2 regions of the Bacillus pfraonensis genome follow, and region 1 is predicted to be linked to the other one. Evidence: a T-box and tRNA genes for the amino acid it is inferred to sense, from the RefSeq annotation. Region 1 holds a T-box; the other holds one or more tRNA genes.
The links. The T-box of region 1 lies ahead of ileS2 (isoleucine--tRNA ligase). A T-box ahead of a tRNA ligase gene usually reads a tRNA of that ligase, here a tRNA-Ile.
Positions count from the first base shown of each region.

Region 2: it encodes a tRNA-Ile, which carries the amino acid that the T-box ahead of ileS2 (isoleucine--tRNA ligase) is inferred to sense. The anticodon was not compared.

Region 1 is NZ_JAHCDO010000013.1:63,539-70,436, forward strand. It holds gene KFD70_RS14040 (YggS family pyridoxal phosphate-dependent enzyme) at 1-91, shown strand, start outside; gene KFD70_RS14045 (cell division protein SepF) at 111-575, shown strand; gene KFD70_RS14050 (YggT family protein) at 582-845, shown strand; gene KFD70_RS14055 (YlmH family RNA-binding protein) at 861-1,634, shown strand; gene divIVA (septum site-determining protein DivIVA) at 1,726-2,232, shown strand; T-box leader at 2,284-2,508, shown strand; gene ileS2 (isoleucine--tRNA ligase) at 2,582-5,347, shown strand; gene KFD70_RS14070 (TraR/DksA C4-type zinc finger protein) at 5,565-5,894, shown strand; gene lspA (signal peptidase II) at 6,018-6,476, shown strand; gene KFD70_RS14080 (RluA family pseudouridine synthase) at 6,481-6,898, shown strand, end outside.
Region 2 is NZ_JAHCDO010000072.1:334-7,146, forward strand. It holds partial or broken gene glgB (1,4-alpha-glucan branching protein GlgB) at 1-1,170, opposite strand, end outside; gene KFD70_RS28515 (L-lactate dehydrogenase) at 1,556-2,500, opposite strand; gene KFD70_RS28520 (carboxymuconolactone decarboxylase family protein) at 2,829-3,266, opposite strand; gene KFD70_RS28525 (RNA polymerase sigma-70 factor) at 3,507-4,379, opposite strand; gene KFD70_RS28530 (hypothetical protein) at 4,501-4,674, shown strand; tRNA gene KFD70_RS28535 (tRNA-Glu) at 4,919-4,990, opposite strand; tRNA gene KFD70_RS28540 (tRNA-Ser) at 4,997-5,087, opposite strand; tRNA gene KFD70_RS28545 (tRNA-Asn) at 5,096-5,170, opposite strand; tRNA gene KFD70_RS28550 (tRNA-Ile) at 5,175-5,251, opposite strand; tRNA gene KFD70_RS28555 (tRNA-Gly) at 5,262-5,332, opposite strand; tRNA gene KFD70_RS28560 (tRNA-Lys) at 5,351-5,426, opposite strand; tRNA gene KFD70_RS28565 (tRNA-Thr) at 5,437-5,512, opposite strand; tRNA gene KFD70_RS28570 (tRNA-Phe) at 5,527-5,602, opposite strand; tRNA gene KFD70_RS28575 (tRNA-Asp) at 5,612-5,687, opposite strand; tRNA gene KFD70_RS28580 (tRNA-Met) at 5,691-5,767, opposite strand; tRNA gene KFD70_RS28585 (tRNA-Ser) at 5,793-5,885, opposite strand; tRNA gene KFD70_RS28590 (tRNA-Ile) at 5,902-5,978, opposite strand; tRNA gene KFD70_RS28595 (tRNA-Met) at 5,983-6,059, opposite strand; tRNA gene KFD70_RS28600 (tRNA-Ala) at 6,076-6,148, opposite strand; tRNA gene KFD70_RS28605 (tRNA-Pro) at 6,165-6,238, opposite strand; tRNA gene KFD70_RS28610 (tRNA-Arg) at 6,249-6,322, opposite strand; tRNA gene KFD70_RS28615 (tRNA-Leu) at 6,326-6,414, opposite strand; tRNA gene KFD70_RS28620 (tRNA-Gly) at 6,431-6,505, opposite strand; tRNA gene KFD70_RS28625 (tRNA-Leu) at 6,536-6,616, opposite strand; tRNA gene KFD70_RS28630 (tRNA-His) at 6,641-6,716, opposite strand; tRNA gene KFD70_RS28635 (tRNA-Thr) at 6,726-6,801, opposite strand; tRNA gene KFD70_RS28640 (tRNA-Val) at 6,807-6,813, opposite strand, start outside.

The DNA of each region.
Region 1 (6,898 bases):
ATCGATGGGAATGTCAAATGATTATACAATTGCAATTGAAGAAGGTGCTACATATATTCGTTTGGGAACGATTTTAGTAGGAAAAGCGTAAAAGGAAGGAGAATGTTATTATGAGTTGGTCAAAAGTAAAATACTTCTTTTTTGACACACCTGAAGAGCGAGAAGCTTACGAAAAGGAAAAGGAGCAAGCTGAAATGAAAAAACAACAAGATCCCCCAGAGCAGCAGGATATTCCACTTACGAAAGCACAGCCGAAACAAAATATTGTAAGTATTGAAACAGCAAAACAGTCTTCTAAAGTTGTTTTGTTAGAACCGCGTACATATTCGGAAGCACAAGGGATTGCGGATCATTTAAAGGGAAGAAGAGCGGTTGTCATTAATTTGCAAAGAATGTCAACAGATCAAGCTGTGCGTATCGTTGACTTTTTAAGTGGTACTGTATACGCTATAGGCGGGGATATTCAAAAACTAGGACCGAAAACATTTATTTGTACACCTGAGACTGTAGATATTGTTGGGGCCATTTCTGAGTTGTTCGGTGAAGAGGAAGAGACAAATATAAAGAGGTGGTAATACGCCATGACGATTATTTTAGAAGCATTGCTTTGGATCATCCAGATTTATTCCTGGGCGCTTATTATCTATATTCTCCTATCGTGGTTTCCAGGGGCAAGAGAATCAACATTTGGTGATTTTCTATCGCGTATTTGTGAACCGTATTTAGAGCCGTTTCGGAGATTCATCCCGCCTTTTGGAATGATTGATATTTCTCCAATTGTTGCAATTATTGCGTTGAGATTGGCTAGTAGTGGTTTAGTAAGTTTGTTTAATTATTTCCTGTAATAAGAGGTTAAATGAATGAACATCTATGAGCATTTTAGACCTGAAGAAGCGGTCTTTGTTGATAAAGCGTTAGAATGGAAACAGATGGCTGAAGAATATCATCAAGTGAAATTAACGGATTTTCTTGATCCGCGCCAGCAACAAATTGTTGCTACGATAATTGGCAATCAAGGAGATGCGACTTTACGACTTTATGGTGCTACGCCAAAAGCGGAAAGAAAAAGAGCTCTTATTTACCCGAGTTATCTCGATTTAAAAGAAGAAGATTTTCAAGTTGAAGTATTAGAAATTGACTATCCTTCCAAGTTTTATACGCTTGAACATAGGCAAATATTAGGTGCATTTATGTCTCTTGGTCTAACGAGAGAAAAATGCGGTGATATTTTGCTTCAAGAAAATCGCGCCCAAATTATAGTTGCAAAAGAAATTGTTTCGTACATTGAAATGAATTTACAATCGATAGGGAAAATGAAGGTCTCACTCTCCTCTGTACAAGCAGATCGAGTATTACGATTGCAAGAAGAATGGAGAGAACAGTCTGGAACTGTTTCATCACTTCGATTAGATGTCCTGCTAGCTGAAATGCTCCATGTATCACGGCAGAAAGTACAGCCGTTTATAAAAAACGGTCTTGTGAAAGTGAATTGGAAAACGGTTGAGCAAACTGCATACGAGTGTTTTCCAGGTGATGTGTTTTCAGTTAGGGGACATGGCCGAAGTAAATTATTTTCTATAGAAGGAAAAACGAAGCGCGACAAATGGAGAGTTTTGTATGGTATACTAAAATGATTGGTTTTTTAGAAGGAAAATCTCTTGTTTTGTCGAAGAAAAGATATAATTAAAAGAGGAAAATTTAGATAACTACTTGGAGGTGGCGTTTGTGCCGTTAACACCATTAGATATTCATAACAAAGAATTTGGTCGCGGATTCCGTGGCTATGATGAGGATCAAGTAAATGAGTTTCTTGATCAAATTATCAAGGATTATGAATTGGTCATTCGTGAGAAGAAAGCATTAGAAGAAAAAGTTGCTCAGCTAGAAGGGAAATTAGATCATTTCTCTAACATTGAAGACACGTTAAATAAATCTATCGTTGTTGCACAAGAAGCAGCGGAAGAAGTAAAGCGTAATGCACAAAAAGAAGCAAAATTAATTGTTCGTGAAGCAGAAAAAAATGCAGATCGTATCATTAATGAAGCTTTAGTAAAATCAAGAAAAGTTGCATTTGATATTGAAGAGCTAAAGAAACAAGCGAAAGTATTCCGCACGCGTTTCCGTATGCTATTAGAAGCACAGCTTGAAATGTTGAACAATGATGATTGGGACAAATTAATTGAGTTAGAAGAAGAAGTGGACGAGCTGTTAAAGAAAGAAGAAACAGTGTAAGCTTGACGTTTTTCTCATTATTACATATAATTTTAAACAACATATTTATTAAGAAAAACGAAGATAGGGATAAGTACCTTTTTCACACCTTATATAGCGAACTGAGGATGGTGTAAGCTCAGGATAAGGAGATAAATGGGAATATCACCCTGGAGTTCCACGCTGAACCAAAAAAGTAAGCGTAGGCGTATATTCGCGTTAAGAATATAAAGAGGACTAATGCATACATGCATGGTCTACTAGGGTGGTACCGCGGGAGACCTTCTCGTCCCTTTTTGGGGATGAGAAGGTCTCTTTTTTATTCCATTTTTTAGGGTCTTTCTTTTATACATTCGAGGAGGAAATAAGCATGGAGTACAAAAATACATTACTAATGCCGAAAACAGAATTCCCAATGCGTGGGAATTTACCAAAACGTGAGCCTGCAATGCAAGAAAAATGGGCTGAGATGAATATTTACGAAAAAGTACAAGAACATACAAAAGGTCGTCCTTTATTTGTGCTGCATGATGGTCCTCCATATGCGAATGGTGACATTCATATGGGACATGCGTTAAATAAAGTATTAAAAGATTTTATTGTTCGTTACAAATCGATGACTGGATACTGTGCACCATATGTGCCAGGCTGGGATACACATGGTCTACCAATTGAACAAGCTTTAACAAATAAAGGCGTAAAGCGTAAAGAAATGACGGTTGCAGAATTCCGTAAATTATGTGCAGAGTATGCATATGAACAAGTAAATCGCCAACGTGAGCAGTTTAAACGTCTAGGTGTGCGTGCTGATTGGGATCGTCCATATATTACGTTAGAGCCAGCATATGAAGCGCAGCAAATTAAAGTGTTTGGAGAAATGGCGAAGAAAGGTTATATCTATAAAGGACAGAAGCCAGTTTATTGGTCTCCAACAAGTGAATCTGCTTTAGCTGAAGCTGAAATTGAATATAAAGATAAGAAGTCAGCATCTATTTACGTAGCATTCCCTGTAAAAGACGGGAAAAATGTATTAGAAGGTGACGAGAAATTTATTATTTGGACAACAACACCTTGGACACTACCAGCAAACCTAGGTATTTCTGTTCACCCAGAACTTGAATATAGCATTGTGAAAGTAAATGATGAAAAATATATCATCGCTTCTGAACTATTTGATACAGTTGCGAAAACATTAGAGTGGGAAAATACTGAGGTTGTGAAAACAGTTAAAGGTAGCGAACTTGAGTATACAGTTGCGAAGCACCCATTCTATGATCGTGATTCTTTAGTTATGCTTGGAGAGCATGTTACAACAGATGCTGGTACAGGTTGTGTACATACAGCACCTGGACACGGGGAAGACGATTTCCTTGTTGGTAAACAATATGGATTAGAAGTTCTTTGTCCGGTTGATGATAAAGGTGTATTAACAAGTGAAGCACCTGGATTTGAAGGTTTATTCTATGATAAAGCAAATAAACCAATTACGGAAAAACTAGAAGAAGTTGGTGCGTTATTAAAATTAACATTTATTACGCATTCTTATCCGCATGACTGGAGAACGAAAAAACCAATTATCTTCCGTGCGACAGCGCAATGGTTTGCATCGATTGAAGCATTCCGCAGTGAATTATTACAAGCTGTTGAAGAAACGAAGTGGGTACCAGCATGGGGTGAAACTCGCCTTCATAATATGGTTCGTGACCGTGGTGACTGGTGTATTTCTCGTCAGCGTGCGTGGGGTGTACCAATTCCTGTCTTCTATGCAGAGAATGGTGATCCAATCATTACAGATGAAACAATCAATCATGTAGCGGACCTATTCCGTGAGAATGGTTCTAACGTATGGTTCGAGCGTGAAGCGAAAGAGTTATTACCAGAAGGATTTACACATCCATCTAGTCCAAATGGTGAATTCCGTAAAGAAACAGACATTATGGACGTATGGTTTGATTCAGGTTCTTCTCACCAAGCTGTTCTAGAAGAGCGTGAGGACTTGCAGCGTCCTGCTGATTTATACTTAGAAGGATCTGACCAATACCGTGGTTGGTTTAACTCTTCATTATCAACAGCAGTTGCAGTAACTGGTAAAGCGCCGTATAAAGGTGTTCTAAGTCATGGGTTCGTACTAGACGGTGAAGGCCGTAAAATGAGTAAATCTATCGGAAACATTGTAGTACCGAAGAAAATCATGGATCAATTAGGCGGAGATATTTTACGACTATGGGTATCTTCTGTTGACTATCAATCTGATGTACGTATTTCAGATGATATTTTAAAACAAGTTGCAGAAGTATATCGTAAAATCCGTAACACATTCCGTTTCTTATTAGGAAACTTATCTGACTTTAATCCAGGTCAAGATGCAGTAGCAAAAACTGAACTACGTGAAGTAGATCGATATATGCTAGTGAAATTAAATGACTTAATTACAAAAGTAAAAGAAGCATATGAAACATATGATTTTGCGGCCGTGTATCATGCAATTCATAATTTCTGTACAATTGATTTAAGTTCATTCTATTTAGATTTTGCAAAAGACATTTTATATATTGAAGCTGCGAATCATTCGGACCGCCGTGCAATTCAAACAGTACTTTATGATGTTCTTGTTGCATTAACAAAGCTTGTAACACCAATTTTACCTCATACAGCGGATGAAGTATGGCCATATATTCCTGGTGTTGTAGAAGAAAGTGTTCAGCTAACTGATATGCCAGAAGCAGTGGAAGTAGAAGGTGCTGAAGCGTTAAAAACAAAATGGGATGCATTTATGACACTTCGCGACGACGTATTAAAAGCGTTAGAAGTTGCTCGTAATGAAAAAGTAATTGGTAAGTCATTGAATGCAAGTATTACACTTTATCCAACTGCAGAAATGAAACAAATGTTAGAGTCTATCAGCGAAGATTTAAAACAATTGTTTATTGTTTCTGAGTACAAACTTGGTGGCACAATGGAAGAGGCCCCAGCAGATGCTCCGAAATATGAGCATACAGCTGTTGTTGTAGCGCAGGCAACTGGTGAAACATGTGAACGTTGCTGGGTTGTTTCTGAAACAATTGGTAAAGACGCTGAACATGAAACATTATGTGAGCGTTGTGCGACAGTTGTAAAAGAAAATTATGTGAAATAATGATGTGATAGTAAAAAACTGACTGCTAATTACTGCAGTCAGTTTTTTTGTATTCAGTAAAGATTTTTCTTGGCATGCGGTAGATGTATCGAGAATTTGATTGTTAAAGGTTTCTATTGGATTTTAAGCACTTTCCTATGAAGGAAAAATGTGTGAGCGGTAAGTGAGAAAATTTCGGACACACTAACGGTACATTGCAGCCGGGAGGAATGTACACGTGAATGAAATCTACATGGAAATCAAAGAAGAATTGCAATTGATGAAAAAAGAATTACAGGAGCGACTGGCAAAAGAAGCGATGCGCACGTATCATGTGGAATTTGGACAAGAGATAGGGTATGAAATGAAGGAAGATGCGAAAAAGAAATTATTTTTACATGATATAAGAGAAGATTTAAAAGATGTGGAACGAGCATTATTTAAAATGGAAATCGATATGTATGGAATTTGTGAAGAAACTGGGAGATATATTCCTGTAAAGCAAATGCAAATGATGCCAACAGCACGTACAGTTCATGAGTTTTTGTATGATAAAGTAAATATTTGATAGGCACAACGATATTATATTACCTTTTTTCGTTTTATTTTATTCTTCCGTAAAGGTTCATTGTGAAAAGGCCGTAGCTATGCTAAAATTTTGAGGTACACTGTCTTTGTGGGGGAAATGAAAATGATATATTATTTAATAGCCTTATTTGTCATTACTGTCGATCAGGTATCGAAATGGTTAATTGTAAAGAACATGGAATTAGGTACAAGTATCCCGATTATCGATAATGTATTATACATAACATCACATCGGAATAGAGGAGCTGCCTGGGGTATTTTAGAAGGTCAAATGTGGTTCTTCTATGTTATTACAGTTGTTTTTGTAGGATTTATCGTATTTTATATGAAAAAATATGCAAAAACAGATAAGCTCTTAGGGGTCTCATTAGGTCTTATTTTAGGCGGAGCAATTGGCAATTTTATTGATCGTGTATTTAGACAAGAAGTGGTGGATTTCATTCACGTGTATATTTTTTCATACAATTATCCGGTATTTAACATAGCTGACTCAGCTTTATGTATAGGGGTTGTATTGATTATTATTCAAACATTATTAGAAGGAAAGAAAATGAAGGAGTAAATGAATGAGCGAAGTAGTACAAGTAACAGTTGCAAAAGAACAAAAAAATGAACGGATTGATAAGTTTGTTGCCAGTGTCAATAATGAGTGGTCACGTACACAAGTGCAGCAATGGATTAAAGATGGTGTCGTAACTGTAAACGGAAACACCATTAAAGGAAATTATAAAGTAAAAGAAAACGATGAAATTGCAGTAGCAATCCCAGAACCAGAAGAACTAGATATTCGTGCAGAAGATATGAACTTAGAAATTTATTATGAGGATGCAGATGTATTAGTTGTTAATAAACCACGCGGTATGGTTGTACATCCAGCTCCTGGACATACAAGTGGTACTCTTGTAAATGGACTAATGTATCATTGTACTGATTTATCAGGGATTAACGGTGTAATGCGCCCTGGTATTGTGCATCGTATTGATA
Region 2 (6,813 bases), on a different contig from region 1:
CGCACACTCCATATATTTCAACACATCATTCATCCAGCCCATATTCCACTTATAATTAAAGCCAAGCCCGCCTTCATACGTTGGGGCAGTCACAAGCGGCCAAGCTGTCGAATCTTCTGCCGTCATCAAAAATTCTTCGTTCTCTGCAAATACGGCCTCATTTAACTCACGTAAAAAGGAAACCGCATATTCATTACTTTGCTGCTGCCCTTCTTTTTCCCAGTACAGCATATTCGCAACCGCATCAACGCGAAAGCCGTCGATATGGTAATATTTCATCCAAAACAATGCATTTGAAATTAAAAAATTTCGCACTTCCTGTTTCCCTAAATCAAAATTTACTGTTCCCCAAACACGATTCTCCTGCACATCCAAATCTTTATATTCATAGGTTGGTGCCCCATCAAACAAATACAAACCATGAGCATCCTTACAAAAATGACCTGGTACCCAATCTAAAATGACACCGATTCCATATTTATGACATTCATCGACAAAATACATGAAATCATGCGGTGTACCAAATCGACTTGTTACCGCATAATATCCAGTTCCCTGATATCCCCAAGATCGATCATATGGATGTTCAACGAGCGGCATAATTTCAATATGAGTAAACTGATGCTCTACTACATAAGGAATGAGCTCCTCTGCCATTTCTCGATACGAGTACAAAGAGCCATCTTCTTTCTTTTTCCATGATCCAAAATGCAATTCATAAACTGCCATTGCTTCCTTATAAATTGATTTTCGTTTTTTCTTGCGGAACCAATTTTTATCGTTCCATTCGTATCCCCTTATATCAAAAATAACAGATGCCGTATTTGGTCTTACTTCTGCATAATTTGCATAGGGATCTGCTTTTAAAATTGTTTCTCCACCTTTGGTCTCAATCGCATACTTATATATTTCGTTTTCCCCCAAATGTGGTATAAACAGTGACCAAATACCCTTTTCTGTCATTTGTATCATTCGATGCCCTTCAACATCCCAATCATTAAAATCTCCAACTACACTCAAAGCTTTTGCATGAGGAGCCCATACTGTAAATCGTACGCCTTGTATTTCATCCTCTACTGCAAAATGCGCGCCAAATATGTTATAGCTCTCATAACACTTTTTTGTATGAAATTCATACAAACTCTCTTCTATACAATTTGTTACACTCAATATGTTCACCTCACTAAGATGACAGAATTTTTGTTACTTTGTAAACATTCGCTGAAAAACTGAAATATCCTTGTGTATTTTTAAATAAATATACGTTTTTTCGTGGTAATTAAAGGTAATATTTTAATTTTTGATAAAATATATCGAATTTTGACGAATATTCATTGAAAGCGTTTTATTTCAGATGATTATTTCACTTGTAATAATATAATAAAAAAGCACTCTATTTTCATATAGAGTGCTTTTTCTATAAACGACCCTTTTCCAACAAAAGGGGTATATTTTGGGGATATACAAGGGAACTGGAAAAGGAATTTATATTATTTTATATAAAAATTCAGAAGCCGGAAGCAGTTTCCCGCCTCTGAATCATTTATCAATTATATTAAAGTACTGGTGCCATTGTTTCTTTTAATACTTTTACAGAGTGAGCGAATTTCGCTTTTTCTTCTTCATTTAGCTCAAGCTCAACGATTTCACGTACACCTTCGCGGTTAATAACAGCCGGAACACCTACATAAGCGTCTTTTTCACCGTATTGACCTTCTAGGTATGCAGATACAGTTAGCACACTATTTTCGTTGTTTAAGATTGCTTTCGTTACACGAAGTAGTGACATACCGATTCCGTAGTAAGTTGCACCTTTACGCTCAATAATGTGGTAAGCTGCATCGCGTACATTTACAAAGATTTTATCTAAATCATCTTGGTTGTATTGTTCGTTGTTCGCTAAAATTGTTTCTAGTTTTTGTACACCTACAGTAGTGTGGCTCCATACTGGAAGTTCAGTATCACCATGTTCACCAATAATGTACGCGTGAACGTTACGTGGATCTACATTTAAGTAGTCACCTAGCATATAGCGGAAACGAGCAGAGTCTAAAGTTGTACCAGAACCAATTACACGTTCTTTTGGTAATCCAGATTCTTTCCAAGTTACGTAAGTTAAGATGTCAACTGGGTTAGTTGCGATTAAGAAAATACCATCAAATCCGCTATCCATAATACCGCGAACGATTTGCTTGAAGATTTTTGTATTTTTCTCAACTAAGTCTAAACGAGTTTCACCTGGTTTTTGTGGTAATCCAGCAGTGATAACAACTAAATCTGCATCTTTACAATCTGCATAACTACCGCTCCACACTTTTGTTGGTGATGGAGAGAATGGTACCGCATGGCTTAAGTCCATTGCTTCTCCTTCTGCTTTTGCTTCATTTACATCAACAAGTACGAATTCCTCAGCTACACCTTGGTTGATCATTGAGTAAGCATAACTACAACCTACAGCTCCTGTTCCTACTAATACTACGCGATTGATACCTTTTTTCATGGTAATTTCCCCTCTCTATTGTTCACATTTATTATGATTGTTTAAGTAATTAATTAAAGTACTAATTTAATGTTGTTTAACTTCCTTACACTCATATTGTAGCATGAATCATTGTGAATTAATTCACAAATTATGACCTATTTGTGAACTTTTTCACAGATAGGAGAAAGTTATCTTATTGAGTATGGAATCAATCTCAATGTAAGCTTTTTCTTTAGATTGTGAAAACTTTGTTTTATTAGAGATTATGTGTAGTAATACATAAAAAGCTATCCTTTCCAGAGCCTTTCTGGAAAGAATAGCTTTCTATTGTTTCAAGACTTTATCTTTATTCTGGCATTAAACGAGTAGAAACTCCAATTCGATTCCATGCATTAATAGCAACAATCTGCATAATAATTTCAGCAACTTGCTTTTCTTCAAAGTATTTTCTTACTTCTTCATATACCTCATCTGGAACATGAGTTTCCGCTACTAGTGTAATTGCTTCTGTCAAAGCAAGCACAGCACGCTCCTTCTCTGTGAAAAATGGTGTCTCATGCCAAGCATTAAGAGCATAAATACGCTGCTCTGTTTCTCCTAATTTTCTCGCATCTTTCGTATGGAGATCAATGCAATACGCACATCCGTTGATTTGAGAGGCCCGAATTTTAATTAGCTCTTTCAATGTCTCATCAATACTTGTAGTCATCAAATATTTTTCTAATCCTGCCATTGCCTTATAACCTTCTGGATTTACCTTTCCCATTAAAAACCTTGTTTCCATCGTATATTCCCTCCATAAAATAAAATGAGTTTGTACTTTTATACCAGGATATTTAACAAGGTCTTTTATGAATGATTTACAATCACTATCTGCCGTAACATACCTTAATTCATGACAGAAGCTCTAATAAAAAACATACATAGCATCCCTTTTATATCCCGTCACTTATAAGACAAATTAGCTTTTTGTTTTGTGACAAAATAAAAAAGAGATTTTAAAAAAATCTCTTTTTTATAAATGCTATAGAACTGGAATATACTTCAACTTATCAGGATTGACTACAATGAAGATTCTTCTAATGGATTCTCCGCTTTCATTCCATTCAAAACATATGGCTTTCTCTGCACGGCCTTTATTCCTTGCTAAAATACCAAATTGACCATTTATTATAGTTGGAAGAAGATCCAATTGGAAAAATCCTCGTGAAACAATAGCCTCCAAAAACGTCTGGATACGCTGTTTACCCAGAATCGGAAATATAGCTGCACGCACTTTACCGCCTCCATCAGTGACAAGGGTTGCATCTGTTGTCAGCAAATTAATAAATTCCTCAAAATTCCCTGTTTCTGCGCCTCTGATAAAGGTATGTATCATTTTTTCTGTATGATCCGATTGTTGTGGATGTACTGGTATTTCGTGTCGTATCTTCTCTTTGCAACGGCTGTAAATCTTTCGGCAATTTGCCTCTGATTTGTTTAAAATCTCCGCTACTTCTCGATAATCGTACCTGAGGGCTTCCCTTAAGACAAATACAGCTCTTTCAATAGGCGTTAAATTCTCTAACAGTACAAGAAATGCATAGGATACTCTTTCGTTTTGAATTATAGTGTCCATAGGATTTAGTTTCATCGTATCTATTTCCGGCTCAGGAAGCCATTCTCCTGTATATACTTCTCTCTTTTTCTGAGCCGATTGCAGTATATTTAAACAATGATTTGTCGTCATCTTAATGAAATAAGCTTTTATATTTCTAATTGATTCCTGGTTCACATGTTGACTTTTAATAAGTATATCCTGCGCAACATCTTCCGCATCACTAACAGAGCCAAGCAAGCGATATGCTACAGAGTAAACTAAAGGCCGATAGGTTCGATACAAGGTTTCAAAATCCATACCATCACTCCATTCTATAGCGTGTTTCAATATCAAAAATATATGATTTGTTATAACTAAAAGATTATCTTTCTGTTACGAAAGGCTTGTATAATTTAAGAAAGTGGAAAGAGGTGATACTATGGAGAATAACATGCGGGAAAGCAAAACAATAGCTAAACCCATTCTTTGGACTATTTCTTTACTTATCGCTACACTATTTGTTTTTGTAACCTCAAGATTATATCCAAATACTGATTTGCGAATTAGCATTGTTTTATTAACTATCATAGATATTGGATTTATAGTCGCTTAATTTTTGGAGTTAAGACAAAAAATGTTAGTATAATGCTATTCAGTGTTATATCTAATGGCATATTTTTTATCCTGTTATCCATTTTTATTTTTTTACTATTAGTTGCCAATGGTATTTCAGAAACGTGAACGTCCCATCCTTACCACCTTGACTCTTTTCTGCACGTACTTGAGGAAGGAGATTTCTATCTGATTACTGTTAAAAATGAAAAAAGAGATAGCAGATTATGCTATCTCTTTAAGTATGACCCGTACGGGATTCGAACCCGTGTTACCGCCGTGAAAGGGCGGTGTCTTAACCACTTGACCAACGGGCCAATTTCTGGCAGAGAAGAAGGGATTCGAACCCTCGCACCGCGTTAGCGATCTACTCCCTTAGCAGGGGAGCCCCTTGAGCCACTTGGGTACTTCTCTATATAATATGGCTCCGCAGGTAGGACTCGAACCTACGACCGATCGGTTAACAGCCGATAGCTCTACCACTGAGCTACTGCGGAATAATGGTGGGCCTAAATGGACTCGAACCATCGACCTCACGCTTATCAGGCGTGCGCTCTAACCAGCTGAGCTATAGGCCCCCAATGGAAAAGCGGGTGAAGAGAATCGAACTCTCGACCAGAGCTTGGAAGGCTCTTGTTTTACCACTAAACTACACCCGCATGAAATTATAAAATAAATGGTGAGCCATGAAGGACTCGAACCTTCGACCCTCTGATTAAAAGTCAGATGCTCTACCAACTGAGCTAATGGCTCATTTTGAAAGTGGTGCCGGCTAGAGGACTTGAACCCCCAACCTACTGATTACAAGTCAGTTGCTCTACCAATTGAGCTAAGCCGGCTTGCTATTTCAAAATGGTGGCTCGGGACGGAATCGAACCGCCGACACGAGGATTTTCAGTCCTCTGCTCTACCGACTGAGCTACCGAGCCTTTATGTAATGGCGGTCCCGACCGGGGTCGAACCGGCGATCTCCTGCGTGACAGGCAGGCATGTTAACCACTACACCACGGGACCATTTGGTTGCGGGGACAGGATTTGAACCTGCGACCTTCGGGTTATGAGCCCGACGAGCTACCAGACTGCTCCACCCCGCGACGATATAATATTCTTTTTAAAAAATGGAGGAGGTAGAGGGATTCGAACCCCCGCGCGACTCTCGCCGCCTGTCGGTTTTCAAGACCGATCCCTTCAGCCAGACTTGGGTATACCTCCAGGTATTTACTTTAAATGGTGGACCTTGTAGGACTCGAACCTACGACCGGACGGTTATGAGCCGTCTGCTCTAACCAGCTGAGCTAAAGGTCCTTTATGGTAGCGGCGGAGGGGATCGAACCCCCGACCTCACGGGTATGAACCGTACGCTCTAGCCAGCTGAGCTACACCGCCATAATAAAGTTATAAGTGGAGCCTAGCGGGATCGAACCGCTGACCTCCTGCGTGCAAGGCAGGCGCTCTCCCAGCTGAGCTAAGGCCCCATAATGTTTAAAACTATCGGGAAGACAGGATTTGAACCTGCGACCCCCTGGTCCCAAACCAGGTGCTCTACCAAGCTGAGCCACTTCCCGTTAATAAAAGCGCGCCCGAGAGGACTCGAACCCCTAACCTTTTGATCCGTAGTCAAACGCTCTATCCAATTGAGCTACGGGCGCATATGGTGCCGAGGGCGGGGGTCGAACCCGCACGGTGGTCACCCACCGCAGGATTTTAAGTCCTGTGCGTCTGCCTGTTCCGCCACCCCGGCATGTCATATTGAAAATTGGAGCGGAAGACGGGATTCGAACCCGCGACCCCAACCTTGGCAAGGTTGTATTCTACCACTGAACTACTTCCGCAAGACATGTTATGAGATATTTTATTAAAAGTGCGGGTGAAGGGAGTCGAACCCCCACGCCAAAGGCGCCAGATCCTAAGTCTGGTGCGTCTGCCAATTCCGCCACACCCGCATGTTATATTTGTTTTAAAAGAAATGGGGCGACTGATGGGAATCGAACCCACGAATGCCGGAGCCACAATCCGGTGCGTTAACCACTTCGCCACAACCGCCATAGTTACTGGTGCCGGCTAGAGGACTTGAACCCCCAACCTACTGATTACAAGTCAGTTGCTCTACCAATTGAGCTAAGCCGGCATAAATGGTGGA